Regions from separate parts of the Thermosinus thermophiluss DSM 23256 genome, predicted to be linked through region 1. Evidence: riboswitches for the same ligand, from Rfam matches in the RefSeq annotation. Region 1 holds a riboswitch; each other region holds the start of a gene.

Region 1 (10,828 bases):
AAAGTTCTGTACCCTGGCCGTGGAAAAGTTTCTCGCTTTTGCCCCGCAGCATTTTGGCCGATAATAAAACAAAAACCTCCCGCCGGTTTAGTCAGGCGGGAGGTTTTCGCATGGATGCCAAAAAGCATGGTGTTTTTGTTGCATGTCTTGGCGGGGAGGAGGCGCTGGCCATAGTTCAATGAGCGAGCCTTCCCGCATCGCCGCGGCCAAATGGGTGTAGATTAGTTTATTTTTCCGCTCTAAACCGCGAATTAGTTCTTTGATTTCCTGGCGCTTGGTCTTGCCGTTATACGGGCAGGGACTCGGGATAGGCGTAAAACCGTGGTATTGAATGGTGCGGCGCAGTTCTTTTTCCCGGAAATAAATGAGAGGCCGGATGACGGTGAGTCCGGTGCGGTCTAGGTAGGTCTTAGGCAAGAAAGTTTTGATCTGCCCTGAATAGAGAATGCTCATAAGAAAAGTTTCGACGGCGTCATCGTGGTGGTGGGCATAAGCAATTTTGTTAAAGCCGTTTTCCTTGGCAAACCGGTTGATGGCGCCGCGCCGGAAAAAGGCGCAGCTATAGCAGGGGTCTTTGCCCGCATTGCGGGCGATGGCGCCGGCAATGTCGATTTTGAAGGTATGAAAAGGAACGCCCAGGTCGGCGCAGAACGCCGCCAGGCCGGTGGTGGCAAAATCGGTGGAAAACATGGGGTCAAGGGTGATAGCGGCAAGTTCAAATTTGCGGGGCGAATGGTCGCGCATGAGCGCCAGGGCGTAAGTAAGAAATACACTGTCTTTGCCGCCGGACAAACCGATAAGGATGCGGTCGCCGTCGCCAATCAGGTCAAATTCAATGACGGCTCGCCAGAGACGGCTAAAATATTGCTGTGGTAAATGTCGACGCATACGGCACCTCACAGGAAAAAGTTACATAAAATATTATATAAGCTGTGAGAAATTTTGCCAGTGGCAAAATTAGGTGGAAGCCTCCCGCGCCAAGATTTGGCCTTCCGCCAGCCAGTCCCAGTATTTTTTGGGGATAACCCGTTTTGCCAGGGCTATATTTTTACGGGTGGCAATATATTGGGACTGGTAGTAGGTTTCCCAGGCCTGGGTGAACTCGTCGCCGGCAACATGCGCCAGATAATCGGCGACCGGCACGGTAAACAAGCGCCCGTTTTCCAGAGCGAGAGCGCGGCCGTCCAAGAGCAAAACCAATCGCTGCTTGGGGTAACGGTCGGCGAATTTGCGTAGGATTAGGTCGGCCGTGTCATGGAATAGCTTGGGGCGAGCCACGAGAGCCCCGTCCGGGGCGGGCTGAAACCGAATAAACCCCAGCATCTTATGTACTTCCCGGGCGATAGCCCGGGCCCGGTTAATAAATAGCCTGCTGACATCACTTACCCCGCACAGACAGTAAGCATGGCCGTAGCGGAGGGCTTGTTCGGCGGCGGCGAAAATAACGGCGGCGCGGTCAGGGGACGCGTAACGCAGATTGGCGGCAATCAGCCGGGCAAGGGTGCGGCCCGGTGAATCGAGTAGCCAGTTGGCGTCTAAGCCGCAGTTTTGCCGTAACTGCTTTACTAGGCAAGGGAGGGAGGTATGATCGGCATCCAGCTGGTCGGTATACATAAACAGACCAAGCGATTCGTGGTCTCCCTTAAAGCAAGGCAGGTCATTATGGATTTGGGCCAATATCGCCGCTTTAAGTATCGACCCGGGGGTCGGCGAGCAGGAGATCACGATCATCACCCCAGAGGCTGAGTTGTTGATAATGTTCACGTTTTGGCGATTGGAGCAGCCGGCGGTTGCCGTAAAATTTGCCGTTGACAGTGAGAAACGCTAAGGCCCGTTTGGTGACTACCCCGATATTTTTCAGCTGGGCCGGGTCGCTAAACCGGTAGGTGCGCCGTACTTGGACAATCTTGGCCGCTGACCGCGGACCGATACCAGGAACTTTAAGCAGTTCGCGGTAAGAAGCTTTGTTAATTTCCAGGGGAAAATGCTGGGGGTTGTGCAGCGCATAAGCAAGTTTCGGGTCGAGGGATAGATCCAGGTTGCCAGTCGCGTCAAAAACAATATCGTCAATGGAAAAACCGTACAGGCGCAACAAAAAATCTGACTGATAAAGACGGTTTTCCCTAATTAGCGGCGTGGCCTTTACTGTGGCCAGCGGCGTGGCGGCGACAGGTTGAAACGCGCTAAAATAAGCGCGTTTTAACTCGTATTCCTGGTAAAGCCGGGTGACAGACAAGAGAATGTCCCGGTCGCTTTCACCGGCAGCGCCGACGATGTACTGGGTAGAATGGGTGGTATCCTGACGGTGCCGGAGGACGTCGCGGATGCTGGCCATGCCTGACAGCAGCTCGCCGGCAAACTGTTTGGTGCGGCTCAGCCGGGCAAGGTGCGACGCAGTCGGTGCCTCCATATTGAGGGAAATACGGTTAGCCAGGGCGGCGGCTTTTTCAATCTCGGCCGGCGTGGCCCCAGGGATAATTTTTAAATGGATATAGCCGCCAAAGCGATAGCGATAGCGCAGGATTTCGGCAACCTTGATAATCTCTTCCATGGTGCGGGCAGTGGAATGCCAAACCCCTGAGCTCAGAAACAGACCCTCTACATAATTGCGGCGGTAGAACTCCATGAACAGCTTTGCCAGCTCGTCGGCGGCAAAGCGGGTGCGGGGCACGTCGCGGGCGGCGCGATTGGGACAGTAGGCGCAATCGCGTTCGCAGTAATTCGTCAGCAGAACTTTGAATAAAGATATACAGCGGCCGTCGGGAGTGAACGAATGACAGACGCCGGCCGGGCTGGTCCGGCCGATGGCCGGCCGCTGATGTTTGCCAGGACGGGCGGCCGTTGCGGCACACACGTCATACTTGGCGCCTTCGCCCAGTAGTTTTAGCTTTTGCTCTATTTCCATGGCTCCACCTGCACACCCAAGTGTTACTGTATTTATTATAAGAGAAAAACATATGTTTGACAAACATTTGTTCAGGATAAAAATATGGATAATAAACGCAATATTCAGGCAGGAAAAGGGCTCACGTGCAGAGAAACTATATGCAAAAGCATAAAGTTGGATGATGACCGGGGGAGAGACCGCCTTAGGCGGCGCCGAAGGAGCAAACAGGCGAGAAACTCTCAGGCAAAAGGACCCTGGTTTGACACACCTCTGGAGAGAACCGCATGCTGCGGTCACCGAAGGGGAGCCGGATTTAGGCAATCTCTCAGGTAAAAGGACAGAGTAAGCGCCGCGCTTACTTAGTGTCCTTTTTTTCTTTTGTGCTTTTTGGAACAAATAATAATATAGTCTGAAGGGAGGATTTTATGAGCGACAAAAAGACGCCACTCTACGACATCCACGTGGCCAGCGGCGCCAAAATCATCGAATTTGGCGGCTGGCTCATGCCGGTGCAGTATACCGGCATTATCGAGGAGCACCGGGCCGTGCGGCAGGCGGCAGGACTCTTCGACGTATCCCACATGGGAGAAGTGTCGGTCAGCGGGCCGGACGCTACCGCCTATGTGAACAGGCTGGTGACCAATGACGCTTCCCGCCTGGCCGTCAACCAGGTGATGTACACTCCCATGTGCTATGACCACGGCGGGGTGGTTGACGATCTTTTGGTCTATCGCCTTGGCGAACAAGAATATCTGTTGGTGATTAACGCCGCCAATATTGACAAAGATTACGCCTGGATGGTGCAGCACGCGGCGAACTATGACGTTACCGTCAAAAACATTTCCGATGTTACCGCCGAATTGGCGCTGCAGGGCCCGCGGGCCGAAGCCATCCTGCAGCCGTTGACCGATGAAGATTTGAGCACCATTAAATATTATTGGCTGCGCCGGCACGTCCGCGTTGACGGGATCGACTGTCTGATTTCCCGGACAGGGTATACGGGAGAGGACGGTTTTGAAATTTACTGCGCGCCGGAGGAAGCTGGCAGACTATGGAACCGCCTGATGGAGGTCGGCAAGCCGCTGGGACTGGTGCCGGCCGGATTAGGCGCCCGTGATACGCTGCGGTTTGAAGCCGGTTTGCCGCTTTACGGTCACGAACTTTCCGAAAGCATCACACCGCTCGAAGCCGGTCTCGGCGTCTTTGTCAAGTTTGACAAACAGAGCTTTATCGGCTATGAGGCGCTGCTGGCCCAGAAAAACGCCGGTGTCCGGCGCAAAATTGTCGGGATCGAGATGGTAGGGCGGGGTATTGCCCGTGCCGGCTATGCCTGTCATGCCGCCGACCGGGTCATCGGCACGGTGACAAGCGGCACTTATGCGCCCACCCTCGATAAAAACCTGGCCTTAGCTATTTTGGAAACGGAGTTTTCGGCGCCGGGGACGGAAGTGGCGGTGGAAATCCGCGGCAAACTGGTAGAAGCCAAGGTTGTGGCCAAACCATTTTATAAAAGGAGGAAATAAATTATGAATATCCCGCAGGAACTTAAGTACACCAAAGATCACGAGTGGGTTCGCGTCGAGGGGACGCGCGCGGTCGTAGGCATCACCGACTATGCCCAGCATGAGCTGGGGGACATCGTTTTTATCGAGGTGCCCGCCGTCGGCAAACAGGTTAAGGCGCACGGCAATTTGTCCGTAGTCGAATCGGTCAAAGCCGTTTCGGATATTTATGCACCGGTTAGCGGTACGGTGGTGGAAGTGAACGAGGCGTTAAACGACCGCCCCGAAGTGGTCAACCAGGATCCCTACGGGGAAGGCTGGCTGGCCGTTATTGAACTGGAAGACGCCTCCGAATTGGAGGGGCTGCTCAGCGCCGACGCCTACCGTGCGCTGACCGAGGGGGGAAAATAGATGGCCGGGCGCCATTATTTGCCCAATACCGACGCCGACCGGCAGGCCATGCTGGCGGCGATTGGCGTAAGCAGCGTCGATGAGCTTTTCCAGGATATCCCGCCGGCGGTGCGGCTGGGCCGTCCGCTTGATTTGCCGCCGGCTCTGAGTGAACTGGAAGTGCTGCGGCTGATGCAGCAGCGCGCGGCCGAAAATGTCCATGTCGGTCAAATGCCTTGTTTTTTGGGGGCTGGCGCTTATGACCATTTTATTCCCGCCGTTGTGTCGCACCTGGCCGGCCGCGCGGAATTTTATACCGCCTATACGCAGTACCAGCCGGAAATCAGTCAGGGCGGCCTGCAGGCCCTGTGGGAGTACCAAAGCTATATCTGCGAACTGACCGGCCTGGATGTGGCCAACGCTTCGCTGTACGATGGGGCCACCGCCCTGGCCGAAGCGATGAACATGGCTTGTGGAGTTACTGGCCGCAGTAAAGTCGTAGTGAGCGCCGGCATCCATCCGTTTTATCGCCGCGTGCTGGCTACTTACGCCCGCGACCTCGGCTTTGAAATTGTCACCGTGCCAACGGTGGACGGTCAAACGGACCGCGCGGCGCTCAAGGCGGCCGTTAACACGGAAGTGGCGGCCCTGCTTATGCAAAACCCGAACTTCTACGGGGTTGTAGAGGATATGGAGGGTCTTGCGGAGCTGGTGCACGGCAACGGCGGTTTACTGGTTGCCTGCGTCAATCCCATTTCCTTGGCGGTCCTCAAGCCCCCTGGCGCCTATGGGGCGGACGCGGCGGTGGGCGAGGGGCAGCCGTTGGGCCTGGGGCTGAATTTTGGCGGGCCTTACCTTGGTTTTATGGCGGTGCGGGAGAAATACATGCGCCGCATGCCGGGGCGTATCGTTGGCCAAACCACTGATCTTGAGGGCAAGCGCGGTTTTGTGCTGACCCTCCAGGCGCGGGAACAGCATATCCGCCGCGAAAAGGCTTATTCCAATATTTGCTCCAATGAGGGACTGTGTGCCATTACCGCCGCCATTTACCTGTCTGCTTTGGGCAAGCAAGGCCTGGCGAAAGTGGCCCGTCTCTGCCTGCAGAAAGCGCACTACGCCGCCGGGCGCATCGCTTCCCTTCCTGGCTACCGGCTGGCCTATACCGCGCCCTTTTTCCATGAGTTTGTGGTGGAAACGCCGCTTCCGGCCGCGGAAATCAATGCCCGATTGCAGGAAAAGGGCATCATCGGCGGCCTTGATCTGGCCACTGTGGAAGAAGGACCAGCCAACCGCATGCTGCTGTGCGTGACGGAAAAACGGACGAAAGCGGAAATCGATGCCCTTGTGGCGGTATTGGAGGGGATAAAATGAGCCTGACGAACCGCAAGGCCCTGGTGTTTGAACTGAGTAAGCCGGGCCGGATCGGCGCCGACCTGCCGGAGGCCGATGTGCCGGAGCAGGAACTGGCCGCGCTCGTGCCGGCTGCGGCGCTGCGGGAAGCGCCGCCGCGGCTGCCGGAAATCAGCGAGGTAGACGTCGTTCGTCATTATACCGCCTTATCGCGGCGCAACTATGGCGTTGACAACGGTTTTTATCCGCTCGGTTCCTGCACTATGAAATATAATCCGAAAGTGAACGAAGAAGTGGCTAAACTGCCGGGCTTCAGCAATATTCACCCGCTGCAGGATAGCAAGGCCGTGCAGGGCGCCCTGGCCGTCATGTATGAACTGCAAAATTACCTTGCCGAAATTGCCGGCATGGATGCCTGCACCCTACAGCCGGCGGCCGGTGCCCATGGCGAACTGACCGGCCTCAAACTCATCCGGGCGTATCATGAAAGCCGTGGGGAGAAGCGGACCAAGGTCATCGTGCCTGACTCGGCCCACGGGACAAATCCGGCAACGGCTACTGTCTGCGGTCTGGAGACGGTAGAAATTAAGTCCAATCCCGACGGCAGCGTCAATCTTGAGGCCCTGCGGGCCGCCGTTGGCCCCGATACGGCGGCGCTTATGCTGACTAATCCCAGTACCTTGGGGCTTTTCGAGACGCAAATTATTGAGATTGCCAAAATCGTCCATGAGGCCGGCGCCCTCCTTTATTACGACGGCGCTAATGCCAACGCTATATTGGGGATTACCCGCCCTGGCGACATGGGGTTTGATGTGGTTCACTTCAATCTTCATAAGACGTTTTCTACGCCGCACGGCGGCGGCGGGCCGGGTTCGGGGCCGGTCGGCGTTAAGGAAAAACTTATTCCTTTCCTGCCGGTGCCGGTTATCGAGTTTGATGGCTGCCGCTACCGCCTTAATTACGACCGGCCCCAGTCGATCGGCAAGGTCCACGGTTTTTACGGCAATTTCAGTGTCATGCTGCGGGCCTATACCTATATCCGCATGATGGGACCGGACGGCCTTCGGCAGGTCAGCGAGGATGCCGTTCTTAACGCCAACTATGTCATGCGCGCCCTGGCGCCGTACTATAAGCTGCCCTTCGAGCGGCACTGCATGCATGAGTGCGTCTTTGCCGGACTCAAGGAGCACGCCCCGGAGGTTAAAACCCTTGATGTAGCCAAACGCATTCTGGACTATGGCTATCATCCGCCCACCATCTACTTCCCGTTAATCGTTCATGACGCGCTGATGATTGAACCTACCGAGACCGAGAGTAAGGAAACCCTGGATGAGTTCATCGCCGTTATGAAAGAAATTGCCCGCGAGGCGGTTGAGCAGCCCGAGCTGGTAACCGGCGCGCCGCAAACTACGGTGGTACGACGGCTGGACGAAGCAACGGCTGCCCGTAAGCCGGTGGTACGGTGGAAGGAACCACTCACGCCATGAACTGGCGGGTGATTTTTGACGGCCCGCATGATGCCAGGCATAATATGGCCGTCGATGAGGCCATTCTCTGCTGCCATGCCGCCGGGGCGGCGCCACCGACCCTGCGCTTCTACACCTGGCAGCCGCCGGCGCTCAGTATTGGTTATTTCCAGAAAGCGCACGCCGAAGTGGATGTAGACGCCTGCCGCGCCCGGGGAATTGACTTTGTCCGGCGCATTACCGGCGGGCGGGCCGTCCTGCATGACCGTGAACTTACTTACAGTGTTGTCGTCCGCGAGGATCACCCGCTGCTGCCGCCCACCTTGCTCGGTTCCTATCGTGTCCTAAGCCAGGGCTTAATCGCCGGTCTGCGTGCTCTGGGCGTAGCGGCCGAAATGTCGTTGCCGGGAGCGGCCTTTGGGCAAACGGCCCGGCTGCCGAAAAACGGCGCCTGTTTTGACGCGCCTTCTTTCTATGAAATTACCGTTCAGCGCAAGAAACTGCTTGGCAGTGCCCAGGTGCGCAAAGAAGGGGTACTGCTGCAGCATGGGTCGCTGCTCTTTGATTTTGATCCGGCCGCGCTCACTAGTCTCTTAAAGTTTCCTGATGCTGGCGAACGGGAGCGATGCACAAAAGTGTTGCAGGCCAAAGCAACATCATTGCGCCATATCCTGGGAACCGTGCCGGACGCTACGGCCGTGGCCCGCATCATGGCTGCTGAGTTCGGTCGGGCGCTCGGGATTACGCTGGCCGAAGGACGGCTGACGGCTGAGGAAGAAGCGCTGGCGGCCCGACTGGCAGCCGAAAAATTCGGCGCCGACAGTTGGAACTTTAGTAAATAAAGGCCAGATTAGGGCGTACCTGCTTGACCGGGTGCGCCCTTTGGCGTTACGATAAACTTTGGCCGTTTTGGTCGGTCGCAGTCTTCTTGTTTATTTTGGGTATAATACTGCGGAAGAGCTACCAGTGAAGCAAGGAGGAGTCCATGGCGAAACCTGTGTATGTGATCGGACATCGTATTCCTGACACCGATTCCATCTGCTCCGCCATTGGCTATGCCCATTTGAAGCAGGCCCTCGGCGAACATGCCGTACCGGCCAGAGCGGGCAAGATCAATGCGGAGACGAAGTTTGTCCTGGAATATTTCGGCGTTAAGGCGCCGGAGCTGATTAATGACTTTTATCCCCGCGTCAAAGATATCATGACCGACCGCGTGGTGACGGTCCGCCCCCAAAGCACTGTGCGCGAGCTGGGCCAACTAATGAAGCAGCATAATGTCAAATCTGTCCCCGTGACAGAAAGTGACGGCGCCCTGGTCGGTATCGTCACGGTCGGCGATTTGGCGAAACGCTATTTTGACGAACTGGAAATGCAGGATTTATCCGAGGCAGGCGTAGACTATGCCAGCGTGCTCAGGGCGCTGGACGGCCGGCTGGTCTGCGGTCAAAAGCTCGAATGGCCGGTAACTGGCAAAGTGCGGATTGCGGGGGCGCGGACGCAGACGATGGCCCAATTGGTAGAACCGGGCGACATTGTGCTGGTAGGCGACCGGAATAAGGCTCAACTAGTCTCCATAGAACAAGGCATCGCCTGCCTGGTGGTAACCGGCGGCGCCGCGGTTACGGACGCGGTAGAGCAGGCCGCCCGTAGCCGGGGCGTGATTATTATCAGCACTGCTTATGATACTTACACTTGTGCCCGGTTAATCAACCAGAGCATTCCGGTGCGCATGATAATGCAGACCAAGGTTGTCGCGTTTAAGCCTACCGACTTAGTAGCCGATATCAAAAGCGTCATCGTGGCCACCAATCACCGTAATTATCCGGTAGTGGAAAACGGACGCCTTATCGGACTGATCAACCGGGACCGCCTGATTGTGCCCGAACGGGAAAAGGTCATCCTGGTAGACCACAATGAGCCGGGCCAGGCGGCAGAGGGCATTGAAGAAACCCAGATCGTTGAGATTATTGACCATCATCGCCTGGGCGGGCTGGAAACAAGTGAGCCTATTTTCATCCGCCACGAGCCGGTAGGAGCGACGGCCACCATCGTGGCCAACATGTACTGGCACCGCCATATCGATCTTCCGCCACAAATTGCCGGACTGCTGCTGGCCGCCATTCTTTCCGACACGCTGCTGTTTAAATCGCCGACGGCTACGTCCAAGGACCGGGAGACAGCCGAGAAGCTGGCGATTGTGGCCGGGCTGGATATTCAGGAGTTTGGCCGGGCAGTCCTGAAGGCGGGTTCAAGTATTGCCGGCTTATCCCCGGCCGAGTTGGTCCAGAGCGACCTCAAGGAATTTTTGATTGGCGAATACCGGGTCGCGATCGCCCAGGTTTCGGTGATGGAACCAGCCGAGCTGCTCGGCTTAAAGGGCGAACTGCTGCAGGCGATGCAGTCGCTACGGACCAAAGAAACCTACGACTTGGTGCTGCTCATGATCACCGACATCTTAAGCGAAGCCACCCATCTTGTCTTTGTGGGCCAGCCGGCGGCATTGGTCAGCCAGGCTTTTGGCCAGCCGGCCCGCGAAGGGGTACTTTATCTGCCCGGCGTCATGTCCCGGAAAAAACAGGTTGTGCCGCCCCTGGTCGAGGCGGCGCGCGCAAAAGTTGGCGCCCCGTAAGGGTTCGCCGCTTTTTTGTCCTGACGGAAACCCCAAAATCGACAGGAAAACCGCGCTTTGTGGAGAAAATATTTATATTTATGTTTATGTTTATGGATAATGTTGCCTGATAACCGGGAGGAAAAATGCGAAACCTATTCGATAGATTGAACGAGAAGCAGTTAGAAGCCGTCACCCATATTAACGGGCCGCTTTTGGTGCTGGCCGGAGCGGGGTCAGGCAAGACGCGGGTCTTGACTTGCCGCATAGCCTATCTGCTTGAACAAGGTGTACGGCCGTATAATATTTTGGCGATTACCTTTACCAATAAGGCGGCCGCCGAGATGCGCGAGCGGGTCAACGCGATGGTGGGCATACAGGCCAAGGAAGTGTGGCTGAGCACTTTTCACGCCTTCTGCGCCCGTTTTTTGCGCATGGAAATCGAGCATTTGGCAGGGTTTAGCCGCAATTTTGTCATTTATGATGCGTCTGATGCCTTAGCCTTGGTAAAAAGCTGCCTGAAAGAACTCAACCTGGACGAAAAACATTTTCCGCCCTCCGGTTTGCAGGCCGCTATTTCCAATGCCAAGAACGCTCTGCAGGACGCTACAGACTTTGCCGTGCA
Region 2 (10,828 bases), on a different contig from region 1:
TGTTCGGCGGCAAAGCGCCGCATCAGCATAGTTTCGTGCATGGAGGGGTTGCGGTATCACCTACGGCGGATAAAATTAACCAGGCCGTTGCGCTTAACCGTGATATCCACGATTTTGTCCAACGGTACATGATTCCTGACACCGAGTTAATCGCCCGTTGCTACGAGGACTACTACCATATCGGGAAAACCCCCGGCCGCTTCTTATCTTTCGGCCTATTCCGTTTCGGCCGGAAAAACGACCAAGTACTCTGGAAAGCTGGCGTTCTCGACAATGGCAGGTTAACTCAGCCAGAGCTGAATTTGATACAAGAAGATATCACAAAAGCGTGGTTCGAGCGGGCGAAATGGATGGAGGAAGGAGAAGTACGCCCCGCCCCACGTAAACCAGGCGCCTATACTTGGACTAAAGCCGTACTCTACCGTGGGCAACATTACGAAGGTGGCCCTTTAGCCCGCATGACGATAAACGGTTTTTATAGAGGCGGCACATCCACAATGGACCGAATTGTGGCCCGCTCTTTAGAAACTCTTTTTATAACGGAACTCATGGAAAAATGGTTACATAAGTTAAAACCCGGCAAACCACCGATCAACCAAAAGAAGGAGCTTGTTCGTAGCCAAGCCATCGCCGTAACCGATGCCATGCGCGGGGCGTTACTCCATTGTGCCTATGTTGAAGGTGAACAGGTGGAAAAGTACGATATCATCACCCCGACAGCTTGGAACTTTTCCCCTAAAAACAATTCTGGTAATCGAGGGCCGGCGGAAAACGCTCTTGTCGGCACGGTAATTCCATCTCCCGAGCTCAAGTATGTAATCCCTGGCCGTATCATCCGGTCGTTCGACCCCTGTATTTCCTGTGCCACTCATTTTGTGGAATATCGCACGAACAATGCCAACAAAACGCTTACCGGTAAATCCGTTTAGGAATTGCCTTTGCTTGACATGCCGGCCGTCATACCGTATTGTTTTAGTAGGTTAAAGCCATTCACCGTTTTCGCTGCTTATGTTTCATAATAGCGCATTAACAAACGAGGGATAGCAACCAAGAGAAGGAGCCGCCGGTCATGTGTATAATTTTATTCGCTTATCGTCACCACCCTCGGTATTGGTTGATAATGGCCGCCAACCGGGATGAGTTTTACCGCCGCCCCAGCGCACCGGCTCACTTTTGGCCAGACTGGCCGGCGATACTCGCCGGCCGCGACCTTGAGCATATGGGCACATGGCTGGGCATAACGAAAAACGGCCGCTTGGCGGCACTGACCAATTACCGGGACCCGACCAGCTACCGCCCGGACGCCCTGTCACGCGGCAAACTGGTCAGCGGCTACCTGGGCAGCGACCAGCCGCCACCGGCGTACCTGGCGGCAGTCGACCGCCAGGCCGGTCAGTACAACGGCTTCAACCTGCTGGTCGGCGACACGGCCGGGCTATGGTACTATTCTAACCGGCACAATACCATTATTTCGGTTGCTCCCGGCATCCACGGCCTTAGCAACCACTTGCTGAACACACCTTGGCCGAAAATAGTCGCAGGGCGCCAAAAACTGGCCGCTTGCTTGGCAGCCGACGACGTCGAGGAGGACAATCTCTGGGACATTCTCGCCGACAGACAGCCAGCGCCGGATCATGAGCTGCCTGCGACCGGCGTCAGTTTGGAGCTTGAACGCGCCTTTTCGCCTATATTTGTCGCTACCCCGGACTACGGCACCCGCACGGGCACCCTGCTGCTGATTGACTATGCCGGCAATGTCCGGTTCCTGGAAAAGACCTATTCTCCCGCCGGGGACAGCATCGCAACCAGGGAATATAGCTTTAAGCTGCGGCAGCGGCCGCAATAAAAAAATTCGGCGAGACTTTGCCATCCCGCCGGGTACTGTTAGCATGACCGCCGTATTTTGGGACGGAAAAAGTTTAGTGCGCAGCGATAAATTTATCAAGCTCGGCATGCCACTCATCCGGCTCGAAAGTCCCCGGGAAAGTATCTTCCCCGAACAAAAGGTCAACTATATACCGGGGTTTTTTACCGCCGATGTACATGGCTTTACAACAGGACACGCAATATACGACCACATCTTCAACCGGCATTTCGGCCGCCCGCTTTTTCATCTGCTCTTTTACCTGCTCCACCGGCAGCACCCCGTAGTAACTGTCGCCGCAGCAAGTGCCCTCTGTCCGCGTCTTAGCCGGTTCCACAACATTTATGTTCATTTTCTTGAGTAGCGTCCTAATCGCGTTATGAACTCTTTCCTGGTGGCGGGTGGGACAAGCGTCCAGTATCGTCATGCTTTTCCCCTGGTAATCAGGGAACTGGAACGCCTTGCTTTCGGTCAGCACTTCCCAAAGCGATACTGTAGTTATGCCCTCATAAAGCTCCCGATACCGCCTGTCGCATCCTGGACAGGTGTTTATCACCTGGGTGCCTGCCGGCAGCTTCGGTTCATGCCGGCAGCAAAGCAAATGTTCCTCAATGTCGCCTAAATCTTGGTTTAAAAATTCAAACATTTTTTTGCCAAGCTGCGGCTTGTATATCATCAATGCGCAGCCGGGCGCAAACACTTTTTTCATGTCATACCTCCGCGTTGCGTTATAGTATTATAAAAACATCTTACCATATCAAAGGCAGCATTTCGTCCTGAATTTTGCTAACTAATTTTTATCATTAGCCATTGAAAACCCGCCGGCATAGTAGGGAGACAAAACGCAAAAAATATTGACACTTAACCAAAAATGCTATATATTGATTTTGAAACATATTTCAAAAACACGAAAGGAGCGCCATGGGTCGTCCACACAAAGAACGCCGCATCGAACAACTCCCACCCGTTACCCACTACAAACCTGCCGGTGTACCGCTCAGAAATATCACTGAAGAAATGGTAATAACGGTTGAAGAAATGGAAGCCATGCGCCTGGCTGACATCGAACAGCTTGACCAGGCAACCGCTGCCGAACGCATGGACATATCACCCGCCACTTTCAACCGGCTTTTAAGCAGTGCACACAAAAAAATTGCGACTGCGCTCTGGCAAGGTTATGCCTTACGCATCGAAGGCGGCAATTTCCGCATTGCCGGCCAACGTCCGTCGGGCCGTTTTGTCTGTCAGGCATGCGGCCACCAATGGGCGGCTCCGCGCGGCCACGGACATTGCGGACGCCATACAACTTGTCCGGCCTGTCTGTCGCCAAACGTCAGCCGTCAACAATAATCTTTTTTTAACTTTATTATGAAATATATTTCATAAAATAACGAAAGGAGGTGAATACTATGCCTGGCAGCGATGGAACCGGTCCTTTTGGCACCGGCCCGCTTGGCCGCGGTTTGGGCGGCTGTCTGGGGGCTATTACCGCCTTCGGCCGTGGCATAGGCCGCGGGTTAGGCTTTGGCCGTGGCATGGGCCGCGGCTGCGGCATGGGCTTGGGGGGTTGCCGCGGCATGGGCCGCGTGGCCGCCAGCACCCAGGGAGCGTCGGCCATGATGAGCGCCGAACAACTGCAAATGATGGCCGACCAGCTGGAAAAGCGGGCAGCTTACCTACGCAGCCTGACCAACAAATCCACTCAAGAAACGGCGGAAGAAAATAAATAATCTTCTGCCGTTTAGCGGAGGTATTGATGTGATTATCAGTATTGCCAGCGGCAAGGGAGGGACTGGCAAGACCTCCCTTGCCCTCCTTCTTGCCAGCGTCCGCCCCGGCGTAACCGTCGCCGATTGCGACGTGGAAGAGCCCAACTGCCATTTGCTCTTATCTCCCGCGTGGCAGGACAATGACACCAATATCAGCGTAATGACCCCGGTGCTTGATGTCGGCCGTTGCACTGGCTGCGGCCGCTGCAGCGAAGTCTGCTTGTTTAATGCTATTGCTATCGCTGGCGGCAAGGCGGTAATCTTTGACGAACTTTGCCACAGCTGCGGCGGTTGCCTCCTTGCCTGCCCCACATCCGCCCTGACTGAAGGTACGAAAACCATTGGCGTCATCAACTCCGGGATGGCTTCCGTCTTCCCCGGCGTCCAGTTGGTAAGCGGCCACCTGCGAGTAGGCGCGCCTAGTGCCACACCGCTCATTAAAGCGGTAAAAAAAGCATTAGCCGCACAGGCCGGCGACATCATTGTCGATTGTCCGCCCGGCACCGCTTGTGCGATGGTAGCGGCGGTAGCTGGCAGCGACGTGTGTTTGCTGGTCACCGAACCCACTCCGTTTGGCCGCCATGATCTGGAACTGGCGATTGGTATTGTCCGTCTGCTTAACTTGCCAGCTGGAGTTATTATCAACAAAAGCGATCCGACCGCCGACCACATCATCGAGGATTTGTGCCGCGAACACGCGCTGCCAGTTATCGCCAAGCTGCCATATAGCCCGGATTTCGCCCGCCACTACGCGGCTGGCCGGATTAGTCAGGAATTTGCCGCCATCGCCAGCCAAATTTGGGACTGGCTTGCGGCCGCGAAGGAGGCATCCGCATGCAAGAACTTGTCATCGTAAGCGGCAAGGGCGGTACCGGCAAAACCAGCATCGCGGCGGCACTAGCCTATCTGGCTCCGCACAAAGTCATTGCCGACTGCGACGTTGACGCCGCTAACTTTCATCTTATTGCCGGCGCCGCCGAGCGGGAAGCGCATGGGTTTACCGCCGGGTTTGAGCCAGAAATTGACCAAACACGCTGCACGAACTGCGGTGTGTGCACCCGTCTGTGCCGGTTTGACGCCATCACCAGCGGCACGCTCTCATCGCCGCTAGACTGTGAGGGCTGCGGCGTGTGCGCCTTCAACTGTCCCCAGCACGCCATTGCCATGCGGGAAAAAGAAGCTGGCCATTGGTTTATCGCCGATACCCGCCTGGGCCTGCTCGTGCATGCTAAGTTGGGGCTGGCGGTGGAAAACTCGGGCAAACTGGTAAGTAAGGTTCGCCAAGAAGCGAAAAAACTCGCTACCGCTCATAAATATCCGTTAATCATCACCGACGGTCCGCCTGGTATCGGCTGCCCGGCGATCGCGGCCATTTCCGGCGCCAGTCTGGTCTTAGCCGTTGTGGAGCCCACGCTGCCCAGCCGGCATGATCTCAAGCGGCTGGCCAGCCTGGTTAAACATTTTCAGTTGCCGCTTGCCGTTTGTATCAACAAAAGCGACTTGCATACAGAAAACACCAATGCCATCGCTGCCTGGTGCGCCGATGCCGCTATCCCCGTCGTTGGCCGCATCCCCTACAGCGATGCGTTCCGGACAGCGGTAAACCAAGGCAAAACCGTCATGGACACTGACGATACCAGCGTAAAAGAACCGCTAACGTCCATGTGGCGCAATCTGGCAGCAATGCTGGGTATAGCCGACAGGAGCAACACGTCGTTTTTTTGGTCGCGCTGGCTAAGCAAATTTAAACAATGGTGAAAGTGAGGGGTATATGATGAAAATCGCCGTTACTGCCCATGGCCAAGACCAAAATGCAACCGTTGACAGCCGCTTTGGGCGAGCGAACTATTTTGTCGTTTATGATCAAATAGCAGGCAGCTGGTCATACCACGACAATACCCAAAACCTGGAGACTGCCCACGGCGCCGGCATTCAGGCGGCGCAAAACCTCATAAAAACCGGCGCACAAGTCCTGATTACCGGCAATGTTGGGCCAAAAGCCTTTAAAGTGCTGTCAACCGGCGGCGTCAAAATTTATTCGGTCGGCAATGCCTCATCTACTGTCAGCGAGGCAATTAAGCTGTTTAACGCCGGTGAGCTTCCTGAAATCGCCGCGCCCAATGCGCTGGAAATCAAAAAATAAAGTAGAGTGAAAGGGGAAAATATTATGTCGTTAGAAAAAACAGAAAAAATTGCTGTCCCGACCGCCGGGGGTAAACTTTGCGCCCATTTTGGCCATTGCGAACAATTTACCTTTTTCACGATCAGTGACGGAAAAGTAATTGCCCAAGAAACGTTGACCCCGCCGCCGCATGCTCCCGGCATCATCCCAAATTGGCTGGCCGGCCAGGGATGCAGCCTGCTGCTGGCCGGCGGCATTGGTGAAACCGCTCAACAAATTCTCACGCAAAGAGGCGTTAAAGTATTATGCGGCGCACCGTCGGCACCGCCCGAAGAAGTTGTCAGTCTTTATCTCGAAGGTAAGCTGACTAATAAACATAATGTCTGCGATCACGGCCACCATGGTCATGGCTGCGGCCATTAGAATTAAAATAAATTAGCCACCAATAGTTTTCCCGCCAGAGGCTATTAGCTTGCCGCGCGCACATAAAATACCCCGACGAGACTTTGCCGTCCCACCGGGGTATTGTTTTTTTACAGGATCTTGCTTAAAAACTGCTTGGTCCGGTCGTTTTACGGATTGGTAAAGAAGGCGCCGGCGGCGGCTTTCAATCCGCAATGCGCTTTTCGCCGGTAATGGCCTGGATGGGCCGGATATCCTGGGTCACTTCCAGCGTGCCCAGGTATTCGCCCTTTTCGTCGCGCACGGCATAGTAGCGGATCAGCACATACTTGCCGGCAAAGTGTAGCCAAAAGTCCTCGTGGTCCTTGCGGCCGCTTTTGAAGTCGTCCACCAGCTTCTCGACAATGTGGACGCTGGCCGGCGGGTGGCAGTTTTCGACCCGCCGACCGATAACCGTGCGGGTGCGGGCAAAAATGCGCTCTTGGGTCGCGGAAAAAAACTTGACGACATCGTTTTTGTCGACAAAGGTTATGTCTACCGGGAGGTGGGTAAAAATCCGCTCAATTTCCTGCGGCGTCAGCATGCCGGTCGAAAAACGAATATGGTCCCGGCTGCCGCTATCGGCGATCGTCTCCCGGTCCTGCACACTCTCCCGCACCGGCTTCCAGCCTTGGGCCGGTTCGATAAGACAATAGCCGATTTCATCGCTATCCACCAGGATTTGCTGCCATTCGTCCTCGGCCAGCGTCTCCAGCGCCATGGGAAAGAGGATTTTTTCTTCCTTGAAAATCATCTCTTTGAGATGGTGAACCGCCTCTTCCACTTTGGCAATCAGTTCATCCTTGCGGTCGGGCCGGAAGTTTACGGCCACCGCTTTGGCGGCCTTCAAGCGCTGCCGGTTTTCGTCGTCCACGCCCCACATCACTTTGGGCGGACCGGTAATTTCATATTTCTCTAGATAGGGAAAGAGCAGGTTTTCCTTGCGGCTGTAGTGTTTGTCCACATCCCCCAGGAGGTTTAGCTTCTCCGCCAGTTTAAGAGCTAACGGCCCGGCGGCCTCGGCCGGAGTGCGGCGTAGTTCGTCCACTAGCGGAGCGATTTCAGTGTCCATCACCTTTTCCAGGGCCCGGTTCTCTTCCTTAAAGGTATGAACCGGGTGGCCCGGCGCCGTTTCCGGTTCGGCCGACCGCTTTAGTGCGTCGCGAAAGACAGCGGCATGAACATCGCATAGCCGCTGCACTTCTTCGATTGGCAGCCCTTCATTGATAAGCGACTGCTCAATGAGGGACAACTCGCCCGGTGCCAGGTTCCGCACCAGTTTATCGAAACGGGCCTTGACCTCTTCCACCGGCCGGCCGGCATGGAGATCCATAATAATCTCGCGGATGGCTTGTTTGCGGTATTCGCGGTTGTTGATCAGCTCACTCATGACGACTCCTCCCTGGTTTAGCCCTGCGGTATCAACTACAGTGTATCCATAATTTCGACCATTCATGGGCAGCAGCGGTTCGGTAAATTTATCCACGGCGAACTAAGTCGCGGCATTCTCAGCGACCGGAAAAGCAATCCGGGTAAAAAACGCCACAGCATAAAAAAGACTCCTTGCCATCGCAAAGAGTCTTCATTCTGCCGTTAGTTGGCCGCTTCCGACGAAGGCATTGCCTCGGTCTCTTCTTCCTCCTCGGCCCGCAGGTGCGCCAGATACCGCTCGGTCTCGCTGACGACAACACCGGACAAGCCCAGCAGGGCGACCAGGTTTGGCAGCGCCATTAGCCCATTGACAATGTCGGCAATAAGCCAGATGGCCTCGAGTTTAATAAACGCGCCGGCCGCCACCAGGGCAATGAATGTCCAGCGGTATGGCTTAATACCCTTAACGCCGAACAGATACTCGCAGCAACGTTCGCCATAATAGTTCCAGCCGAGAATAGTCGTAAAGGCAAACAGCACCAGGCCCACGGTGAGAACATAAGGACCGGCCACCGGGAAGGCGGCGGCAAATGCCTGCTGCGTCAACGCGGCGCCCTTGAGGCCGCCGTTCCAGGCGCCGGTGACAATCAGGACCAGCCCGGTCATAGTACAAATAATAATGGTATCGATGAAAGTACCGGTCATGGAAATAAGCCCTTGTTCCGCCGGCCACTTGGTCTTGGCCGCCGCGGCGGCAATCGGGGCGCTGCCCAGGCCCGACTCGTTGGAGAACACGCCGCGGGCCACGCCGCTCCTAATGGCCATCATGACCGTGGCGCCGAGAAAGCCGCCGGTTGCCGCCGTGCCGGTAAAGGCGTTGGTAATTACCAGCTGCATGGCTTCCGGCAGCCGGTCGGCAAACACGGCCAGCACGCCTATACACGTCGCTACATAGAACACGGCCATAAACGGTACGATTTTGGTGGAAACATTGGCGATGCTTTGCAGACCGCCTAAGGTAATAAGGGCCACCAGCAAGGTAATAATCCCGGCCGTAATGGGCACAGGCACGCCGAAAGCCAGTTGTACGCTGTCAACGATGGCATTGACCTGGGGAAAAGTGCCGATGCCAAAGAAGGCGACCAAAACGCCGCTGGCCGCGAACAGCACGGCAAGGGGACGGTAGCGCATGCCAAGCCCCTTCTCGATGTAGTGCATCGGACCGCCGGCGATTTCCCCGTTGGCATCGACGGACCGGAACTTCACGGCCAGCAGCCCCTCGGCATATTTGGTGGCCATGCCAAAAAAGGCGGCCACCCACATCCAAAAGAGCGCTCCCGGTCCGCCGCCATAAATGGCCGTCGCCACGCCGATAATGTTCCCGGTGCCGACCGTAGCCGCCAAAGCGGTACACAAGGCGCCGAAGCTGTTGACATCACCGTCGCCGTCGTTTTTGGCGGAAAAAATGAGCCTGAGCGCCAAAGGCAGCCGCACAACCTGCAAAAGCCGCAACCGAATGGTCAGCAGTATGCCGGTGCCGACAAGCAAGATAAGCAGCGGCGGCCCCCACACAAAACTATCAATTTCATCCAGTAATTTTAGCCAATCCATTGTCACCATCTCCTTTTATCGTAGAAAAATAAAAAGAGCCAAATCCTGCGATTTGACTCTGGTGACAAGACGCGATGAAAATGCAAATGCCAAACGACCGGTCAGTTTGGCCTGCCGTGCGTCTCTGTCCTTTTGCCTGAGAGATTTAGCGGACAGCCGCAGCTGTTCGCATTGCCCCTTCGGCGCCCTTTTGCAGGGTCTCTCCAGAGTCCCGTCCGCTAACGGTTCCCGCTTTTAAAAAAGCGCCTGAGAGTTTTACTCCTTCGGCGGGCCTTACGGCCGCTCTTCCGTTTAGCATCATCCGGCAGTATTTAGTTATTCAGATAACAAGTATTATTCTAGTGGACAATTGTCCAAAAATCAATAGCAACCCCTGTTTTCCCAAAATTCAGTTTTACATCTCTACCCATGGCGTGTAAGCCCCAGACAGCTATTCCGGCAGGCTGGCAAGGTGCTGCTTTACCCGCGCCCGCAGTTCATCCTCATCAATCCCGAAATCGGCTTCGTCTTCCGCGTCATCAAGGGCAAACATCTCGTTTTCCATGCTAACTTGGTCAAAAATCTCATACTCTTCGTCGGTAAGCTTATCCTCCACTTCATCGTAGGCCTCGTCGAATGCTTCGACATAATCGGCGGCATCCATTTCGCGTGCCAGGAAGGACAGGCAAAGCGCTTTTAATCGTTGTGCTTCAGTGGTCATTGGCAACATCTCCTTCAGGGTTTTTGTCTGGGACCAAGCTTTTTCCCTTTAATTATTTCCCAAAGACGCCTTATAATGCTTAACTGTACAAGCAAGGCTACTCTTATCGACATTTCAACAAAGAAGCCGCCTTTTCCTATCGTCCTTTGGCGCAATGAGCCCAAACATCTTTTACTGGACGTAAATATTGGCTAAACGACAGGTACCGGGATTTTGCGGCTACGGCAATATTTCACGCCGCATTAATTGTTTTTACAGAAAAAGGAACCAGGCAAATCGGCGTAGAAATCAAAAATAACTTCATTAAATATTGTTCGGTTATAAGGGGAGGAATATTTACGTTTTTTAAACCCTTCCATCTCGAAGAAGCGACAATAAGCGACGTACATCAAGCGTACTTGTCGGGTAACTTAACCGCAGTAGAACTGATCCAATGGTATTTGCGGCGGATTGACGCTTACGACAAGCAGGGTCCGAAGTTAAACTCCGTCATTTACATTAACCCCAAAGCGTTAGAAGAAGCAGCCGCACTGGACGCAAAACTGGCAACTGCCGGCAAACTTGCCGGCCCCCTGCACGGCATCCCGGTCCTGCTCAAAGATAATGTCAACACTAAAGACATGCCGACCTCGGCCGGGTCGTTAAGCCTTGAGGGCTACGTGCCGCCTGAGGATGCGTCCATTACCAAAAAGCTGCGTAACGCCGGCGCAATTATTCTCGCGAAAGTAAACCTCCATGAATTTGCCATATGGGGCGAAACCATCAGCTCTATTCTCGGCCAAACGTTGAACCCTTATGACTTGAACCGCACCCCCGGCGGTTCGAGCGGCGGAACGGGGGCGGCGCTTGCCGCTAACTTCGGCCTGCTCGGCCTCGGTACTGACACGGTAAACTCCATCCGTTCCCCCGCGTCCGCCAACAACATCGTCGGCATCCGCCCCACCCTCGGG
Region 3 (10,828 bases), on a different contig from region 1:
TTTGCTGTGCCTAAATTTATGCTGCCTAATTATTAAACAAAGTAAATAAAAGTATCAGGAGGTAATAACAATGGCCAATGACATTGAAAAAGAACTCACGCCCGAACAACTGGAGGAACTAAATACGGCCTTTGAACGGGCCCGCAAAGCGCTGGCCATAATTGAAACATATGACCAGGCTCGTGTTGACCGTCTCTGCCAGGCCGTAGCCTGGGCGGTTGCTAACAAGAAGACCTTTGAGCGCCTGGTAGCCATGGGCATTGAAGAAAGCGGCCTGGGCGATCCGGTCAGCCGGATGAACAAGCGTTTTAAAATCCGTGGCGTGCTGCGCGACGCGTTGCGGCAAAAAAGCGTGGGCATTATCGAAGAAATCCCCGAAAAAGGCATCGTCAAGTACGCCAAGCCGGTGGGCATCATCGCTTCAATCGTTCCGACCACCAACCCCGACCTGACGCCGGCCGGAACGGCGATTTATGCCATCAAGGCGCGGGACGTGGTGATTTTCTCGCCCCATCCCCGTTCGAAAAACACGACGTTCGAGACGGTGCGCCTGATGCGCGAAGCCCTGGAGCGGGAAGGGGCGCCGGCCGACATCCTGCAGTGCCTGACCAGGGTAAACATTCCTATGTCCAAAGCCTTGATGGCCCGTGCCGATCTGGTGCTCGCCACCGGCGGCAAAGACATGGTCAAGGCGGCGTATAGCTCCGGCACGCCGGCCTATGGCGTCGGCGCCGGCAATGCGACCATGATTATCGACGAAACGGCCGATGTCGTAGAAGCCGCCCACAACACCATGCTGAGCAAGACGTCCGACTTTGGTTCGGGCTGCTCGGCCGACGGCAACCTTATCATTCATGAAAGCATTTTCGACAAAATGCTGGAGCAACTGCAAAAAGAAGGCGGCTATTTGGCCAACGAAGAAGAAAAAGCCAAGCTGCGCGCGGTCATGTGGGACGAGCAGGGCCGCCGCAATCCCAAGACAGTGGCGCTGTCCGCGCCGAAAATGGCGGAGGCCGCCGGTTTTAGCATTCCCGCCGACCGCAAGTTCATCATCGTGATGGGTGACGGGATCGGCAAAGAATATCCCTTCTCGGGCGAGAAACTGACCACCGTGCTGGCGGTATATAAATATGAAGGCGAGTTTGAAAACGCCCTCAACATGATGCGGGCGATTTACGAAGTAGGCGGGAAGGGTCATTCGTGCGGCATTTACTCCTTCAACGACGATCATATTCACCGTCTGGCCCTGGCCGCACCGGTCAGCCGGATCATGGTGCGCCAGCCGCAGTCGCGAGCCAACGCCGGTTCCTTTACCAATGGCATGCCCATGACATCCAGCCTGGGCTGCGGTACTTGGGGCGGCAATATTACCTCCGAGAACGTGCATCTCAAGCACTACATGAATACCACCTGGGTATCGCGCCCCATTCCGGAGGACAGACCGTCCGATGAGGAACTTTTCGGCGACTTCTACGATCCGGAATTAGAAAAATAAAATAGCCGATGCGATTTCTGCTCCGTGCCAACGGAGCAGAATTTTTATCGGCCGTATTGCAAGCTGCGGCTGGCGGCGGTATTGTTGTAAGGGAAGCGGCCGTTGCGCAAGTGAGGAGCGGACAGGACCTGACGTTGTGATAGCCGCCGCGATCGAAAAAACCTATGGCGAGCTGGAGGCCGCCCGCTATCTGTGGGCGTTGGCACCGGCCTGACCGCGCGGCGCAGTTTGTTCATTTAAAGCATGTTAAGTCGTCTAGCGGCAGACGGCCGCGCACAAGGGGGAATTGGGTGAACTGGCGCAAGAATCTGTGGACACTCTGGGTGGGTTGTATTATATCCGGCTCGTGCTATACCATGCTATTGCCGTTTTTGCCCCTCTATCTTTATGACCTAGGTACCCCGGCGGCCACCATCAGCTTATGGTCGGGCCTGATTTTTGCGGCGACTTTTTTCGTCAGCACCATCATGTCCCCATTTTGGGGCCGGCAAGCCGACAAGGCGGGTAAAAAGCTCATGCTGCTTCGCGCTGGTTTCAGTCTGGCGACGGTGTATTTGTTGGGAGCGTTCGTCACCTCGCCGCTGCAGCTTTTCGGGGTAAGGTTACTGCAGGGGTTTGCCACCGGGTTTGTCCCGGCGGCACTGGCCATTGTGTCGGCATCGGTGCCGGAAGAAAAAATGGGCTTTAGTTTGGGGCTGATGCAGGCCGCGACTTTAACGGGATCCATCATTGGGCCGCTGTTTGGCGGCCTGTTGGCCCACTATTTCGGGATCCGCATGTCGTTTGTGGTCGCGGCGGCGGCAATGCTGTTCGGGACGATGGCGGTGGGGCTGCTGGTGAAGGAGCCGGCGCGGTCGGGAGAAGTCCAGAGCGGCAGTATGGTCAATGATATAAAAATCTCCCTGAACAATCGGGGGTTATGTATCGCCCTTTTCCTCATGCTGATTACCCAGATGGTGGTTATGCTGCTGCAACCGTTGATTACCCTGCACGTGGCGGCGCTCCAGGGTCGGATGGAAGGTGCGGTCTTAACGTCAGGCGTTATTTTCAGCCTGGCCGGGATTGCCGGGGCCATTGCCGCGCCGCTTTGGGGTAGGGTCGGGCAGAAGGTAGGTTTGGGTAAGATCCTAGTTGTTGTGTTTACGGGTGCCGGTATTTTTAACGGCAGCTTGTTTTTTACCGAAACTATTTGGGGTTTTGCCCTTTTACAGTTTCTGTTCGGCTTGTTTATTGCCGGCATCCAGCCCACGGCCAATACCATGGCCGTGTTTAACAGCGACGCCGCCTTTCGCGGGCGCGCCTTCGGCCTGATGATGAGCGCAAGCCAGCTTGGGTCGATGCTTGGGCCGCTCCTGGGAGGTATCATTAGTACCTGGATAGGCATTAAGCTAACGTTTTTATATGCGGGCTTGTTTTTGATTTCAATGGGGATTTTATTATGGAGTCGTTATAATTGGGGCAATATTAGAGTTTCTGCTAGACAGAGCTCATCAATGTAGTTGGTCGAAAATATTGTTGGATCTGCTGGCTTAGGTATGGCAGAAGACATCCCTGCTTACTATGGCTGTTTTGTCGATCGTCAGCAGTTCGGTTTTATCGCTGACTGTCATACACGGTGTGTCCGCGACCCGGTGCCTGGCTGAGCTTCGCCATAAACTCGGCCGGGGGCGGAAGCTGTTCGACCGCCCACCACGGGTCGTGCAGAGTAAGCTCGCCCAGTGAGTAAGTGCCGGTGGCTACGGCAATGGTGCGGGCGCCGATCGCTTTGCCGCAGCGGATGTCATTGGGCGTATCGCCGATGACGAAAATCCGGTCAGCGTGGGCGCTGTAGCGGCGTTGTGCCGCTGCCAATGCTTCTGCTGCCAGCTCGCAGCGGTCGGGGCAATTATCGCCGAACCCACTGGCCTCAAAGTCAAAGTACTCGGCAATGCCGTAGTGGGTCAACTTGGCTTTGGCGCCGGCGCGGGTGTTGCCGGTTAAGAGCAGCGACACATGCGAACAATCACCGGCAAGGTTGGCGAGGATATCGGCCACCGCCGGCATCAGCCGGCCTTGGCGAATCGCCAAATATTCGGGCAGAAGCTGTTCGTAGCGGGCAATAAGGGCCCGGACTTCGTCGGCGGTCGCCGGTCGGCCGGTGACGCGGGCGATAATTTGGCCGGCGATATAGCAGTCGGTCATTCCGGCCGTCTCGAGGCTGTTTAGGTCGGCGGCGACGCCGAACAAGTCGCAAGTAGCCTGAGCAAAGGCATACAGCCCGGCGCGGCCAGTCTTCATTAAAGTGCCGTCAATATCCCAAAAGAGGATGGTCAAGGTTATTCTCCTTTGAAATTTTTCTGTAAAAAATTCCCGGTTGCTAAGCGAAAAACCTGCCTGCAAGCCTAATATTCACAGGGGAAACTTGAGGATAAGTTGGTTTTTGAATACGCGGTGTGATCCAGCAAGATAAAACAGGCCCAGGTATACCTTATTTTGGGTATCCCGGGCCTCTTTTTATCGGTTGTCTCCTTAGGGGGATGGCCGCTTTTGCCGCTACCCTTTCGGTATATTTTCCGGCTATGTGATGTGGCACCCGCTTGCCAATAAGCTAAAAGAGCGTCCGCACGGTGCCGCACGCTGCCGAGGACTCGCCCCAAATGCCGCTTTTGCCTAAGACGCCGGCAGTGGTATCTGGTATGGCCGGGGACCAACGAGCTGGCATATATGATCGAGACGGTTCAGCGCTATCTGCCGGATGGCAGTAAAAGGTGAAAGGAGAATATTGGGATGGTGAAAACAAGCCAAGGCTATGGACTAAATCACAGCCTTGGCTTGTTTATTACTTTGCTTTATTTTTCTGCTCCTGATAAAACCGATATGTGAGCGGCGCTAGTTTGCTCGCGACCTGGCCGGCGACCACGTCGGCGACGAACAGGGTATGGGTGCCGACATCCACCGTTTTGTCGGGCAAAACTTTGGCCTCAATATAGGCCGCACAGTCTTGCAGGATCGGGCAGCCCAAGCGGCCGAGCAAATAGGGAATGCTGGCGAATTTGTCGGTAGTTCTTCCCGATTGATAGCCAAAATGCCGGATCATATCGATTTGGTCTTCCCGTAAAACCGATATGGCCAGTACGCCTGAGGCCATAACATATTCGTGGGTGAGGTTGCGCTTGTTTAAGCAAACGGCGATGCGGCATGGATCTATGGTCAGCTGCGCTACCGTGTTGGCGCACTGTCCGTTTATTTTATTATCCTTAACGGAAGAAACAATATACAGTCCGTAACTGATGGTCTCTAACGCGCTGCGGATAGTGGCGTCATTAGAATTGGCCAGACTTTCCCGGGTCAGGCCTGCTATTTCGTCGCTCAGCAATACAAATTTTTCTTTGCCTACGCCGCACAGCGGGCATACGTCCGGCGGGGCGTCGCCGACATGGATATAATCACATACGATGCACTTCCAGCGTTTGGCGGTCTTAGCCGGGGCGGGTTTCTCCGGGGTATCTGCCAGCAAACGAAATTGTTCCGGTCCTACACCGCAAACCGGACAGCTGTCAGGAGGCTGCTCGCCTTCGTGGATATAGCCGCACACATTGCATACCCATTTTTTCATCATATTCACCTTGTTAGGCCCAGGCATCAATCATTTCGCGCAGCTTCAGGATGTGCTTCTTTTCTTCTGCCTTCAGTGTTGTAAAAACATTTTTCGCTTCGTCAAACTTGGCATTTGCTGCCAGCTCGTCATAAAACAGCACGGAGTCTTTTTCCGCCTGGAGGGCAGTGGCTAAAATCGCTTCGATCGTCGTCAGCTGCGCGATTTTTTCGTGCATTTTTTCCGTCGGCGGGAAAACATGTCCTTCCGCCAAAACGGTAAGGTAACGGGAAGTGTCGGCGTCAAACAAATAGTCGCCGCTTTGCGCTTCTTTGCGGGCTTGAATCGTTTCAAACAACTTGGCAAATGTCGCGTAATGATGCTTTTCTTCGGTCATCAGAAACATAAATAATTCTTTGTGCTCTGGCTTTACCGCCCACTCATAAGCCTGGCGATAAAATTCCCGGCCGCGATCTTCAATTTCCATGGCAATCCGCAGGCCCTCGAGGTCGCTGAACAGATTTTGGTTCATCGAATATGCCCCCCCTTATTAATTTCAGTAAAAGCCTGACGCGGTGGCTGTATGATAATTGCGAGTTGTTGAATTATTCGTAATCTACCCGCTAAACTCCTGCTACTGCGCATTTTTTTAAAGCCTTATGCGAAGCTGTCTGGCGCGTAACTTAGCTCAAAGTACTAGCGCTTAAAAGACGGCGAGGGTGATTAATGCAATTATCAGGCGCCAAGTGCGGATGTTGCAAGTGTTGGCAGAAAACAATTTACAATAAAGGCTTGACAATCAGCGCTGCCGTTATTATAATTTTAACATGATGTGCCAAAAATTTAATACATTTGTCCATATGAAGTTTACGGAAGAGTATTAGGGGTAATGTTTGCTTACTTGACCGTAAATGGATGGACCTCTGGAGAGTCCCTTTCAATAGGGCGCCGAAGGTGCAAGTCGGGATGCAAATAGACCGATGAAACTCTCAGGCAAAAGGACAGAGTGGTTAGTTTTACTGCATGCAATTTTATTTCGCAGTATTGCTATCTTTGGTCATGCTTGAGAGTCAAATCTAATGATTTGGCTCTTTTGTTTTATCGGTAAAATGGCGCCGGGTGCTTTACTTGGGCTGCTGGCTTGGGTACAGCTTCATAGGTTTCAAGGCACATTAAAAAATTTAAATTCACATGCGTAAAGGAAAGGAGAAGTGTCTGATGAAAAAAGCAGGGTTTACCCGAGTAGCGGTATTGCTGGCGGTGGTTTGGCTGACAGTTACTCTGGCAGGTTGCGGTGGCAATCCGGCTGCTAAGGACATTAAGATTGGTCTGCTTAATGAAATGACCGGCGGCAATGCGACTTTTGGCACTTCGGCGGCAAATGGCGCCAAGCTGGCCATTAAGGAGGCAAATGCCAAAGGCGGAGTACTAGGCAAACAAATTCAGGCCGTTATCGCAGATAATAAAAGTGAACCGGCGGAAGCGGCAAATGCTATGACCAAACTTGCAACCCAGGATAAAGTTGTGGCCGTAACCGGCGTGTTTGCCAGTTCAAATGCGATCGCCGCTTCAAATGTAGCAGAGGCGAACAAGTTGCCGTTTTTAGCGGTAGGCGCTACCAACCCTAAAGTAACCGTGGATGAAAAGACCGGTAAAGTGAAGGACTATACTTTCCGCGTTTGCTTTATCGACCCATTTCAAGGGACAGTTGGTGCAAACTTCGTACTAAATAATTTAAAACTCAAAAAGGCGGCAATATTGGTTGATAATAGCAGCGACTACAGCAAGGGGCTGTCCGCCTTTTTCAAAGATGCCTTTACTAAAGGCGGCGGCAGCGTTGTGGCGGAAGAAGCGTATTTGCAAAAAGACCAAGATTTTAAGACAATCTTGACAAAGGTTAAAGCGCTCAATCCTGAAATTCTTTATGTGCCGGGCTATTATGAAGAAGTCGGCAAAATTGTCAAGCAGGCGCGCGAACTCGGCATTACGGTGCCGATTGTCGGCGGGGATGGTTGGGATTCGCCGAAATTGGTTGAAATTGCCGGTGCCGCGGCGCTTAATAATACCTACTTTACCAATCATTACTCGGTTGAGGATACCAGTCCGGCATCAAAAGCATTTGTCGAAGCCTACCAGAAAGAGTATGGACAAATGCCGGATGCGATGGCTGTACTGGCTTATGACGCGGCCAATTTGTTGATTGATGCGATTAAACGCGCAAATAGCGCCGAGCCGGACAAAATTCGCCAAGCCTTGGCGGCGACCAAAGATTTCCCGGCGATAACGGGGGCAACCACTTTAAATGCTACACATGACGCGGTTAAAAGCGCCGTGATAATTGAAATGAAAGACGGCAAACAAGTCTTTAAAGCGAAAATCAATCCTTAGACAAGGGGAAATTGAGGCCTGAACGCTGGGGCCAATTTTGTTCGTTTTGAACTTAGGCAATGGCTAATTTTCGTCAGCGGCAATATTCCCCACAGCAAACAGGGTGTGCTAATGATGCACACCCTGTTATGCTTTTTAGGGCGTCGCTGATGAATTGCCGCGCCTGGCGCGTGACAGCGGCACTGATCTAAGACCATTGGTACAAGCCATTGCGCCGGCCTAACTATGCGCCATAACCGTCACGCGGTAATAATATTGGCGCGACCAATGATGCAATCTTTTGCAGAATCAATCATGAAATGAAATCTCGCAGTAAAAAAGAAAAACGCCTTTCATGTAGAAATTCAAGATAAATAAAACATAAAAGTGATCATGCCGTCATAATGGAGGCATCTGCCAGGGGTAACGCGCATCAGACCTTAAACCAAGCAAAAAATAGCGACCAGCAATAAGTGAAGCGAGGGAAGATGTATTGATAAGCGGCCAACGCTGATGCTGGCAATTTGGCCGGCAGTGCAGGAAGTTTCTGGGCGAGTTGTCTGCAAATTCCGTGAAAACGAAAAAAGGAGCTGTTGCGGAATGAACTGGACCTGTAAAAACGCGGTCATTCGGCACGCTAAAGGCATCCATGCCAGGGTTGCCGCGATGGTTGTGCAAAAGGCGCATGAACTGGAGAAGTTATACAAAACGGAACTATTGCTTATTTCTGCTGCTGGCAAACAGGCACCGGCTACTAACATTATGGCTGTTATTGCGCTTAAAATCAGACAGGGTGAAGAAGTTCGCGTAGCCGCCTGTGGCCAGCATGCCGACAAGGCGGCCAGTATTTTGGCGCAGCTGTTGGAAAGCGATTTTATGCTGGTCGATGCGGCAATAATGCAGCAAGTTGACGATGTTTTGCAAGACAACGCCTTTACTGCCAGCGAAATTTTTAACAGCATGGCCAATGGTCTTATTGCCATTAATGAAAAAAATATTATCACCATATTCAATCCGGCTGCCGAACGCATCACCGGCATTGCGGCAGAAGCGGCGCTTGGTCGGCATATTTGCGAGATTATTCCCAATTCTCGCCTGCCGGCCGTCAACCAGTCCATGGTCGCCGAACTGGGGCAGCGCCAGGAAATTGGCAATTCAGTGGTTATTACCAACCGTACGCCAATCATCGTCAATGGGCAAAGCAGGGGCGCCGTGGCAATTTTTGAAGACATTTCCATAATTGAAAAACTAAGTTTTGAACTCAAACAGGTCAAAGAACTGCAGCAGCAACTGCAGCTTGTTTTGGAAACAGTACAGGATGGAATTTGCGTAACCGACCACCAGGGCACTATAACTTATGTAAATCCGGCCTATACTCATATTATTGGCCAAAAAGCGGCTGAACTAGTCGGAATAAACGTCAACCAGCTGTCGCCGCAGGGAGCGCGCAGCCGTGTACTGTCTTCCGGCCAGCCCGTAGTCGGCAGTATTTCCGTTAAGCCTAACGGGGCCATGGTCGTCGCCAATGTAAATCCTATTATTGTCGACAATGAAGTCGTCGGCACGGTATCGGTTGTCAAAAACATGTCGGAAATTCAGGAAATCATGCATAAACTTAGTATGGCAACGGAAAAGGCAGAATACCTTGAACACGAGCTGCGCCGCGTAAAAAATGCCGGTTCCTTGTTTAAGCGCTTTATCGGCAAGAGCGGCCTGGTGCGGGATGTGCTGGCGCTAGCTGCTAAGGCTGCTTCATCCAATGCTACGGTGCTGATCCGCGGCGAAAGCGGCACTGGCAAAGAGTTGATCGCCGAAGGTATTCATTATGCCAGCCAGCGTGCTGGTGGCCCATTTATCAGGGTAAACTGCGCTGCCATTCCGGTCACCCTGCTGGAAAGCGAGCTGTTTGGTTATGAAAAAGGTGCGTTTACCGGTGCTGTCAGGCGCAAACTGGGGAAGTTCGAACTAGCGCACAAAGGGACCATTTTTTTGGATGAAATTGGCGACATGGATAAAGCTATGCAGGTTAAGCTGCTTCGCGTCTTGCAGCATAAAGAATTTGAGCGCGTCGGCGGTGAACGCACTATTAAGGCTGATGTGCGCATTATCGCTGCCACAAACTGCGATCTGGAAAAAAAGGTAGCTGCCGGCGAATTTCGTGAAGATCTTTATTACCGGCTTAATGTAATTCCGATTTTTTTGCCGCCGCTGCGCGAGCGGCGCGAAGACATTCCCCTGCTGGTTGAGCATTTTTTGCATAAGTTTGCTGCCCAGCTGGATAAACCGCTAAAAACCGTTGCTCCCAATGCGATGGAGGCGCTTATGCGCTATCGGTGGCCCGGCAATGTACGCGAGCTGGAAAACATCATAGAACGGCTGTGCTCATTGTCCGACAATGTTTTAATTGGCCTTGCCGACCTGCCGCCATATATTTCCCAACAGCAAACGGCGATAATATCGGCTACTGGCAATGCAGAAGACGTTCCGCCGCTGCTCACCTGGGCGGAATACGAAAAAGCAATTATCACCAAAGCACTAACAAAATACGGCAGTTACAATGCGGCCGGCAAAGCGCTTGGGCTGACGCACAGAACGGTAGCCGCTAAAGCGCGCAAATACGGTTTGACGCATCTTCATATTGATAAAAAGTATCATGATTGATAAAAAATACCAGACCTTACTTTAATACTTGATATTTTATAACAATTTTAGTTGTTGTTTCAGAATATTAGTACTTTTTGTGCTTGATTTATTCCGCTTTGGCAGCTTGGCACGCTTTTTGCTTGGTAAGGATATTAGCACATTGCAATAATCTTTTTACGCAAGGAGCGTGATATTGTGAAGAAAATTATTAACTCGCCCGATCAGGTTGTAGACGAAATGCTGCAAGGCATGGTCTGTGCCCACCCACAATATGTGCGTCGCCTGCCAGGCTTGAGCGTGCTTGTGCGGGCCAACGCGCCCCAGCCTAAGGTTGCCTTGGTTAGCGGCGGTGGCAGCGGGCATGAACCTTCTCATGGCGGCTATGTCGGCCGCGGTATGCTGGATGCCGCGGTTGCCGGTGCGGTGTTTACCTCGCCCACACCAGATCAGGTGTATGAGGCGATCAAGGCCGTAAATGGCGGCAAAGGTGTGCTGTTGGTTATCAAAAACTATACCGGCGACCTCCTTAACTTTGAAATGGCAGCGGAAATGGCGGCTGCTGACGGCATTGAAGTGGAAAAAGTAATTGTCAACGACGACGTGGCGGTGGAAAACAGCACCTGGACAACAGGCCGCCGCGGCATTGCCGGTACGGTGTTTGTGCACAAGATTGCCGGCGCTAAAGCGGAAAGCGGCGCGCAATTAGCCGAAGTTAAACAGATAGCGGAAAAAGTTATTGCCAATGCCCG

What was found. A riboswitch is a leader RNA that binds a small molecule or an ion and turns the genes downstream of it on or off. The one in region 1 is predicted to bind glycine.
Region 2: linked by a shared signal. The riboswitch ahead of BLQ99_RS13375 (alanine/glycine:cation symporter family protein) and the one ahead of gcvT (glycine cleavage system aminomethyltransferase GcvT) in region 1 are both predicted to bind glycine.
Region 3: linked by a shared signal. The riboswitch ahead of BLQ99_RS08110 (ABC transporter substrate-binding protein) and the one ahead of gcvT (glycine cleavage system aminomethyltransferase GcvT) in region 1 are both predicted to bind glycine.

What each region holds. Positions count from the first base shown of each region.
Region 1 covers NZ_FNBU01000008.1:22,241-33,068, forward strand. Annotated here, with positions in the region: gene BLQ99_RS06280 (LysR family transcriptional regulator) at 1-64, shown strand, start outside; gene BLQ99_RS06285 (tRNA 2-thiocytidine biosynthesis TtcA family protein) at 88-888, opposite strand; gene BLQ99_RS06290 (DUF4130 domain-containing protein) at 958-1,725, opposite strand; gene BLQ99_RS06295 (putative DNA modification/repair radical SAM protein) at 1,688-2,905, opposite strand; glycine riboswitch at 3,066-3,152, shown strand; gene gcvT (glycine cleavage system aminomethyltransferase GcvT) at 3,313-4,410, shown strand; gene gcvH (glycine cleavage system protein GcvH) at 4,414-4,800, shown strand; gene gcvPA (aminomethyl-transferring glycine dehydrogenase subunit GcvPA) at 4,801-6,150, shown strand; gene gcvPB (aminomethyl-transferring glycine dehydrogenase subunit GcvPB) at 6,147-7,616, shown strand; gene BLQ99_RS06320 (lipoate--protein ligase family protein) at 7,592-8,437, shown strand; gene BLQ99_RS06325 (putative manganese-dependent inorganic diphosphatase) at 8,581-10,224, shown strand; gene pcrA (DNA helicase PcrA) at 10,350-10,828, shown strand, end outside.
Region 2 covers NZ_FNBU01000029.1:18,879-29,706, forward strand. Annotated here, with positions in the region: gene BLQ99_RS13325 (nickel-dependent hydrogenase large subunit) at 1-929, shown strand, start outside; gene BLQ99_RS13330 (NRDE family protein) at 1,070-1,846, shown strand; gene BLQ99_RS13335 ((Fe-S)-binding protein) at 1,920-2,573, opposite strand; gene BLQ99_RS13340 (DUF134 domain-containing protein) at 2,786-3,214, shown strand; gene BLQ99_RS13345 (DUF5320 family protein) at 3,274-3,594, shown strand; gene BLQ99_RS13350 (nucleotide-binding protein) at 3,623-4,489, shown strand; gene BLQ99_RS13355 (ATP-binding protein) at 4,468-5,391, shown strand; gene BLQ99_RS13360 (NifB/NifX family molybdenum-iron cluster-binding protein) at 5,405-5,776, shown strand; gene BLQ99_RS13365 (NifB/NifX family molybdenum-iron cluster-binding protein) at 5,801-6,178, shown strand; gene BLQ99_RS13370 (DUF438 domain-containing protein) at 6,363-7,586, opposite strand; gene BLQ99_RS13375 (alanine/glycine:cation symporter family protein) at 7,790-9,178, opposite strand; glycine riboswitch at 9,293-9,395, opposite strand; gene BLQ99_RS13380 (colicin immunity domain-containing protein) at 9,609-9,878, opposite strand; gene BLQ99_RS13385 (amidase family protein) at 10,277-10,828, shown strand, end outside.
Region 3 covers NZ_FNBU01000011.1:52,787-63,614, reverse strand. Annotated here, with positions in the region: gene BLQ99_RS08140 (sugar phosphate isomerase/epimerase family protein) at 1-14, shown strand, start outside; gene BLQ99_RS08135 (aldehyde dehydrogenase family protein) at 71-1,495, shown strand; gene BLQ99_RS08130 (MFS transporter) at 1,786-2,994, shown strand; gene BLQ99_RS08125 (haloacid dehalogenase-like hydrolase) at 3,089-3,808, opposite strand; gene BLQ99_RS08120 (flavin reductase) at 4,314-5,090, opposite strand; gene BLQ99_RS08115 (ferritin-like domain-containing protein) at 5,104-5,601, opposite strand; glycine riboswitch at 5,983-6,084, shown strand; gene BLQ99_RS08110 (ABC transporter substrate-binding protein) at 6,288-7,457, shown strand; gene BLQ99_RS08105 (sigma 54-interacting transcriptional regulator) at 8,037-10,097, shown strand; gene dhaK (dihydroxyacetone kinase subunit DhaK) at 10,275-10,828, shown strand, end outside.